3 regions of the Streptomyces sp. NPDC007162 genome follow, and region 3 is predicted to be linked to each of the others. Evidence: riboswitches for the same ligand, from Rfam matches in the RefSeq annotation. Region 3 holds a riboswitch; each other region holds the start of a gene.

Region 1 (2,262 bases), on a different contig from region 3:
GGCGAACTCTATCTGCCGGAAGCAGGTGCCGGTCGCGACACCGGTGGGGGCGGTGCTGGGCTTCGGGTCGGCGTAGATGACCTCGGCGGGCGGCGACGAGGCGTACGACACGACGAGCGGCCGGTCCCCCTTGGCCTTCTTCCCGCCGGCCGAACCGGAGAACTCCTCGTTGTAGGCCTGCTCCCAGCCGTCGACCACCTTCACGCCGTTGGCCTTGAGCTTCTTCCAGTAGTCCGGCCACCCGCCGTCCCCGTACCGGGCGGCGGAGCCGAGCAGGAACCCGAGGCCCGGCGAGGAGGTGGCGGCGTTCTCCGTGACGAGGAGGTTCTTGTACTGCGGCTTGACGAGATCGGCGTACGACGCGGGCGGGGCCAGCTTGTGCTCGCTGAAGTACGCCTTGTCGTAGTTCACGCAGATGTCGCCGTAGTCGATGGGCGTCACCCGGTGCTTGGCGGCGTCGAGCTGGTACGCCGTTGCGACCTGGCCCAGGCCCTTGGCCTCGTACGGCTGGAACAATCCGTTGTCGAGAGCCCTGGACAGCAGGGTGTTGTCGACGCCGAAGAAGACGTCGCCCTGGGGGTTGTCCTTGGTCAGGATCGCCTTGTTGACGGCCTGTCCGGCGTCGCCGTCCTTGAGGACCTTGACCTGGTAGCCGGACTGCTTCTCGAAGTCCTTGAGCACGTTCTTGGAGACGGCCCACGAGTCGTGACTGACCAGGGTGACGGTCTTGGCGTCGGCGCCGGTGTCCGACGACGAGCACGCGGACAGCGTGACGAGACCGAGCCCGACGGCCGCGGCCACGAGGGTTCTGGTGTGCACTGGTGTTTTCCTCCTGGGGTGGACCAGGAAGAGACGCGGCCCTGCCCGTGAGCACGGGGCTCGCGGGCAGGGCGCAACAGCTTGAGTGATGACCGAACTTCCTACCCAGAATGACCTGGGCGAGGTTCAGAGGGTCTGCGGCCCGATTGCCGCACTCTCAGCGCTGTGGCGCTCCCCTGTCGGAATATGAAGATGTGGGTACGGCTGTGGATCCGCCCTCAGGCTACCGCTCCGTGGCCGCGAGCTGACCACAGGCCCCGTCGATCTCCTGGCCACGGGTGTCCCGGACGGTGACGGGAACACCGTGCGCGGCGATCGCCTCGACGAACGCCTTCTCGTCCTCGGGCCGCGAGGCGGTCCACTTGGAGCCCGGGGTGGGGTTCAGCGGGATGAGGTTGACGTGCACCGGCTTGCCCTTGAGCAGCCGGCCGAGCCGGTCACCGCGCCACGCCTGGTCGTTGATGTCCCGGATGAGCGCGTACTCGATGGACAGCCGGCGGCCGCTCTTCTCGACGTAGTCGAACCCGGCGTCGAGGACCTCGCGCACCTTCCACCGGGTGTTGACCGGGACCAGGGTGTCGCGCAGTTCGTCGTCGGGGGCGTGCAGGGAGATCGCGAGCCGGCACTTGAAGCCCTCGTCGGCGAACCGGTGGATGGCCGGGACGAGTCCGACGGTGGAGACGGTGATCCCGCGCTGCGAGAGGCCGAGCCCGTCGGGAGCGGGATCGGTCAGCGCCCGGATGGCGCCGACCACCCGCTTGTAGTTGGCGAGCGGTTCGCCCATCCCCATGAAGACGATGTTGGAGAGTCGCGCCGGTCCCCCCGGGACCTCCCCGTCCCTGAGCGCCCGCATACCGTCGACGATCTGGTGGACGATCTCGGCGGTGGACAGGTTCCGGTCGAGACCCGCCTGCCCGGTCGCGCAGAACGGGCAGTTCATCCCGCATCCCGCCTGCGAGCTGATACACATGGTCACCCGGTCCGGGTAGCGCATCAGCACCGACTCGACGAGCGTGCCGTCGAACAGCCGCCACAGCGTCTTGCGGGTGGTGCCCTCGTCCGTGGACAGATGCCGTACGACGGTCATCAGCTCCGGGAACAGGGCCTCCCGCAGCTTGTCCCGGGAGCCGGCCGGGATGTCCGTCCACTGCTCGGGGTCGTGCGCGTACCGCGCGAAGTAGTGCTGCGAGAGCTGCTTGGCACGGAACGGCTTCTCCCCGGCCTCGGCCACCGCGTCCTTGCGCTCGGCGGGCGAGAGGTCGGCGAGATGCCGCGGCGGCTTCTTGGCTCCGCGCGGGGCGACGAAAGTGAGTTCTCCGGGCTTGGGCATGGTGGTACCAGTGTCGCAGATCCACTTGGGTGGCCTGCGGCCGTCCGGACGCCCCGGGGCCAATATCACATATGTCGCATATATGGCAATATAGGGCATGTGGCATCCGTTCC
Region 2 (2,262 bases), on a different contig from region 3:
ACGCCGGCCAGCAGCAGACCGCTCATGTCGATCGACGGGTACAGGCCGTGGATCAGCCCGGTGTTGTCGTCGGTGTTGCCGGTGAGAGCGGCCCAGTCGATGAACTCCGAGCCGAGCAGGCCGATCAGGCACAGCGAGACCAGCGTGCCGAGCACCGCCACGGAGGTACGGGCCGACAGTCCGTGACACATGTACAGGGCGATCAGCATGATGGCGCTCGCCCCGACCACCGCCACCAGCAGCGGATTCGAACCCTGGAGGATCGCCGGGAGGATGAACAGGGTCAGCACCATGAAGCTGACGGCCAGTGCGACCAGCGCCATCACCCCGCGCAGGCGGCCCACCACCACGACGGCGAATGCGAAGATCCCGGCCAGCAGCGCCATCGGGAACTTCCGGTTCACATCGGTGACCGAGTACTGCAGATCCTTCGGCGCCGAGGGCTCGTAGGCGACCACGACCTTCTCGCCCTGGTGCAACTGCCGTGACTGGTCGGGCTGCACGATCTCGGTGAAGGTACGGCCCTTGTCCTTGCCGGTGTCGACCCGGACCGTGGCCTTCTTGCAGGTGCCGCCGTCCTCCTGCTTGCCGGACCCTCCCTCGGTGGTGGGGATGTCACCGGTCGAACCGCCCCCCGAGGCGTTGACCGACTTGCAGCTGACCGAGACGACCTTGGCGACCGTGGCCGCCTGCGTCTGCCGGTCGAAACCGACGCCGGTGCGCTCGTGCGGCGGGGCGCCGCCGGGCCACAGCACCACCAGGCCGACCACCACCGCGGCGGTGAAGGGGATCAGGATCGCCGCGATGACCTTGCGCAGATGCTTCGAGACGGGGGCGGCGGGACCGTGGCTGTGCGAGTGGCCGTGTCCGCCGCCGGTACCGGCATGTCCGTGACCCGGACCGGCGCCGGCCGTCCGGCTGTGGGCGTCGCCAGGAGCGTGCTCCTGGCCGGACCCGTGTCCGTACTCACCGCCGTGCTGGTGTCCCTGCCCGTGGACGTGCCCTTGCTCGTGCGCATGGGCACGCCCGGCACCGGCACCATGGCCCCCGTGGCCCGGTTCGCCGCCCGTTGCCGCGCCGTTGCCGCGCCGTGGGTCAGAAGGCGGATAGGGGGGCTGCTGTGTCGTGGTCACCGCCCGATCATCGCAAGAACGGCAGGGGCCCCCTGTTCACCGCGCCCGAATTGACGCTAGCGTGGAGGCACCTTTGCACACGCGGGAGCTCGGAGCACCGGGCTGAGAGGGCGCTGACCTCCGTATTCGCGATGTTTCACGTGGAACAAGTGAAGTTCCACAGGGAGCACCGCTCCACGGAAGCCGCTGCGTCGACCGCCGAACCTGTTACCGGGTAATGCCGGCGTAGGGAGTAGGTCTCATGACCAACAAGGACGCACGCACGCCTGCCTTCAGCCAGGACGAACAGCCCACCACGGGTGAAGCGCCGCAGGGGGCCGGGAAGTCCGTGGGCTGGCACAAGGGCTATGTCGAGGGCTCGCGCCCCGACCTGCGAGTGCCGGTCCGTCAAGTGCACCTGACCAACGGGCAGTCGGTCACCCTCTACGACACCTCGGGCCCGTACACCGATCCGCTCGTCGAGACCGACGTCCGCCGGGGGCTGCCCCCGTTGCGGGAGAACTGGATCGTCGCCCGCGGTGACACCGAGGAGTACGCGGGCCGGCCGGTCCGTCCCGAGGACGACGGGATCAAGCACACCGCGCCGCGCGGCGGGCTGCGCAACCTGGACGCGGTCTTCCCGGGACGTCCGCGCCAGCCGCGCCGGGGCCGGACCGGTGAGGCGGTCACCCAGCTCGCGTACGCGCGCCGAGGCGAGATCTCGCCCGAGATGGAGTACGTGGCCATCCGGGAGAACGTCCCGCCGGAGGTCGTCCGTGCGGAGATCGCGGCGGGGCGGGCCGTGCTGCCGGCCAACGTCAACCACCCGGAGATCGAGCCGATGATCATCGGCAAGCGGTTCCTGGTGAAGGTCAACGCCAACATCGGCAACTCGGCGGTGACCTCCTCCATCGAGGAGGAGGTGGAGAAGATGACCTGGGCGACCCGCTGGGGCGCCGACACGGTCATGGACCTCTCCACCGGCCGCAACATCCACACCACCCGGGAGTGGGTGCTGCGCAACTCCCCCGTCCCCATCGGCACGGTGCCGCTCTACCAGGCCCTGGAGAAGGTGGACGGCCGGGCCGAGGAGCTGACCTGGGAGATCTACAAGGACACGGTGATCGAACAGGCCGAGCAGGGCGTGGAC
Region 3 (2,262 bases):
CCCGTCGGGTCGCCGCGCCAGATCATCCGGTCGGCGGACGCGTGGTGGCCCGCGTACTGGACGAAGCGGCCGAACTGTTCGGACCAGAAGTACGGCACCGGGTCGTAGACGGCGTCGGACTCGCCGAGGATGTTGGCGGCCACCGTGCGCGGGCCCTGAAGGGCGTTGTCCCAGTGGTGGATCAGCAGGCGGTCGCCGTAGCGGCCGGACGGGAAGGACGCGCAGTCGCCGACGGCGTAGACGTCCGGCGCGCCGGTGCGCAGGCGGTCGTCGGCGATCACGTCGCCGTGGGCGCCCAGCTCGATGCCGGAGCCGGCCAGCCAGCCGGTGGCGGGGCGGGCGCCGATGCCGACCACGACGGCGCCCGCGGGGACCCGCGCGCCGTCGTCGAGGACCACCGCGCCGGGTTCGACGCGCGCCACGCGCGCGTGCGTGCGCAGTTCGGTGCCGCTGTCCGCGTACCAGGCGGCCATTGGCGCGGCGACATCGGCGGGCAGGGCCCCGGCGAGCGGCCGGTCGGCGGCCTCCACGACGGTCACCGCGCAGCCGGCGGCACGCGCGGCCGTGGCGAACTCGGCGCCGATCCAGCCCGCGCCGACCACCACGATGTCGTGCTGCCGGGCGAGCACCGGCCGCAGCCGCTCGGCGTCGTCCAGGGTGCGCAGCAGGTGGACGCCGGGCACCCCCTCGGTGCCGGGCAGCGTGATCGGCTCGGCACCGGTCGCGAGCACCAGGACGTCGTACGGCACCGGTCCCGCCTCGGTGTCCAGCTCGTGGTCGGCGGTGCGCACGCCGACCGCCTCGCGGCCCAGCGCCAGCTCGATGCCGAGCGCCTCGAAGTCGACCTCGAAGGCCGAGCCCTCCGCCTTGCCGAGCAGCACGGCCTTGGAGAGCGGCGGCCGGTCGTACGGCTGGTGCGGCTCGGCGCCGATCAGCGTGACCGTGCCCGTGAAACCCCGCTCGCGCAGGGCGACGGCGGTCTGCACCCCGGCCATGCCCGCGCCCACGACGACCACGCGCCGCTCCTGTGACGTGCCCTGTCGCTGCGTCTGCCCGCTCACCTGATCACCATGGACAAGAACGATAGACAACTGACAAAGAGTCAGTCAGGGGGCGTGCCGCGTGACCTGTTGCACAGCGCCCGGCGAGGGCGTCCTTACCGCGCCGGACGACTCGGGCTAGGGTGGCGGACGTACAAGCACACGCGGGAGCCCGGACGCACCGGGCTGAGAGGGAGGCTGGCGGCCTCCGACCGTACGAACCTGATCCGGGTCATGCCGGCGAAGGGAGGGGCTGGACGCCCATGTCCTCACGTACGTCCGACGTCCTCGTCATCGGGGGCGGGATCATCGGTCTGGTCACGGCCTGGCGGGCGGCTCAGCGCGGGCTCGCCACCACCGTGGTCGACCCGGCGCCCGGCGGCGGGGCCGCGCAGGTCGCGGCCGGGATGCTGGCCGCGGTCACCGAACTGCACCACGGCGAGCAGACCCTGCTGGGGCTCAACCTGGCCTCCGCCCGCCGTTATCCCGGCTTCGCCGCCGAGCTGACCGAGCTGACCGGCCAGGACCTCGGCTACCGGCGCTGCGGCACGCTCGCGGTCGCCCTGGACGCCGACGACCGCGCCCACCTGCGGGAACTGCACGCCCTGCAGCAGCAGTCGGGTCTGGACTCGCAGTGGCTTTCCGGGCGGGAGTGCCGGCGCCTGGAGCCGATGCTGGCGCCCGGGGTGCGCGGCGGGCTGCGGGTCGACGGCGACCACCAGATCGACCCGCGTCGGCTGGCGGCCGCCCTGGTCACGGCGTGCGAGCGGGCCGGGGTGGTGTTCCACCGCGACTGGGCCGAGCGGCTGGACGTCGTACGGGAGCGGGCGGCCGGCGCCGTCACGCGCGCGGGACGGACGCTGGGCGCCGGGCAGGTGGTGCTCGCGGGCGGGAGCCTGAGCGGGCGGCTGGCAGGCGTCCCCGACGACGTGCTGCCGCCGGTGCGGCCCGTGAAGGGGCAGGTGCTGCGACTGACGGTGCCCCCGCGCCACGCGCCGTTCCTCAGCCGGACCGTGCGGGCCGTGGTGCGGGGCGGCAATGTCTACCTGGTGCCCAGGGAGAACGGCGAGCTGGTCGTCGGCGCGACCAGTGAGGAGCTGGGCTGGGACACCACCGTCACGGCGGGCGGCGTCTACGAGCTGCTGCGCGACGCCCATGAGCTGGTTCCCGGCATCACCGAACTGCCGCTGGCCGAGACCCGGGCCGGGCTGCGCCCCGGCTC

What was found. Region 3 has a riboswitch for thiamine pyrophosphate ahead of thiO (glycine oxidase ThiO). Riboswitches for the same ligand answer to the same signal wherever they lie in the genome.
Region 1: it holds a riboswitch for thiamine pyrophosphate, as region 3 does, so the genes downstream of both, ABZ646_RS02465 (thiamine ABC transporter substrate-binding protein) here and thiO (glycine oxidase ThiO) in region 3, are expected to answer to the same signal.
Region 2: it holds a riboswitch for thiamine pyrophosphate, as region 3 does, so the genes downstream of both, thiC (phosphomethylpyrimidine synthase ThiC) here and thiO (glycine oxidase ThiO) in region 3, are expected to answer to the same signal.

What each region holds. Positions count from the first base shown of each region.
Region 1 is NZ_JBEYFC010000010.1:23,174-25,435, reverse strand. It holds gene ABZ646_RS02465 (thiamine ABC transporter substrate-binding protein) at 1-819, opposite strand, end outside; TPP riboswitch at 900-1,007, opposite strand; gene rlmN (23S rRNA (adenine(2503)-C(2))-methyltransferase RlmN) at 1,043-2,149, opposite strand.
Region 2 is NZ_JBEYFC010000037.1:3,017-5,278, reverse strand. It holds gene ABZ646_RS06930 (YibE/F family protein) at 1-1,133, opposite strand, end outside; TPP riboswitch at 1,205-1,382, shown strand; gene thiC (phosphomethylpyrimidine synthase ThiC) at 1,375-2,262, shown strand, end outside.
Region 3 is NZ_JBEYFC010000024.1:33,313-35,574, forward strand. It holds gene ABZ646_RS05140 (FAD-dependent oxidoreductase) at 1-1,061, opposite strand, end outside; TPP riboswitch at 1,195-1,306, shown strand; gene thiO (glycine oxidase ThiO) at 1,304-2,262, shown strand, end outside.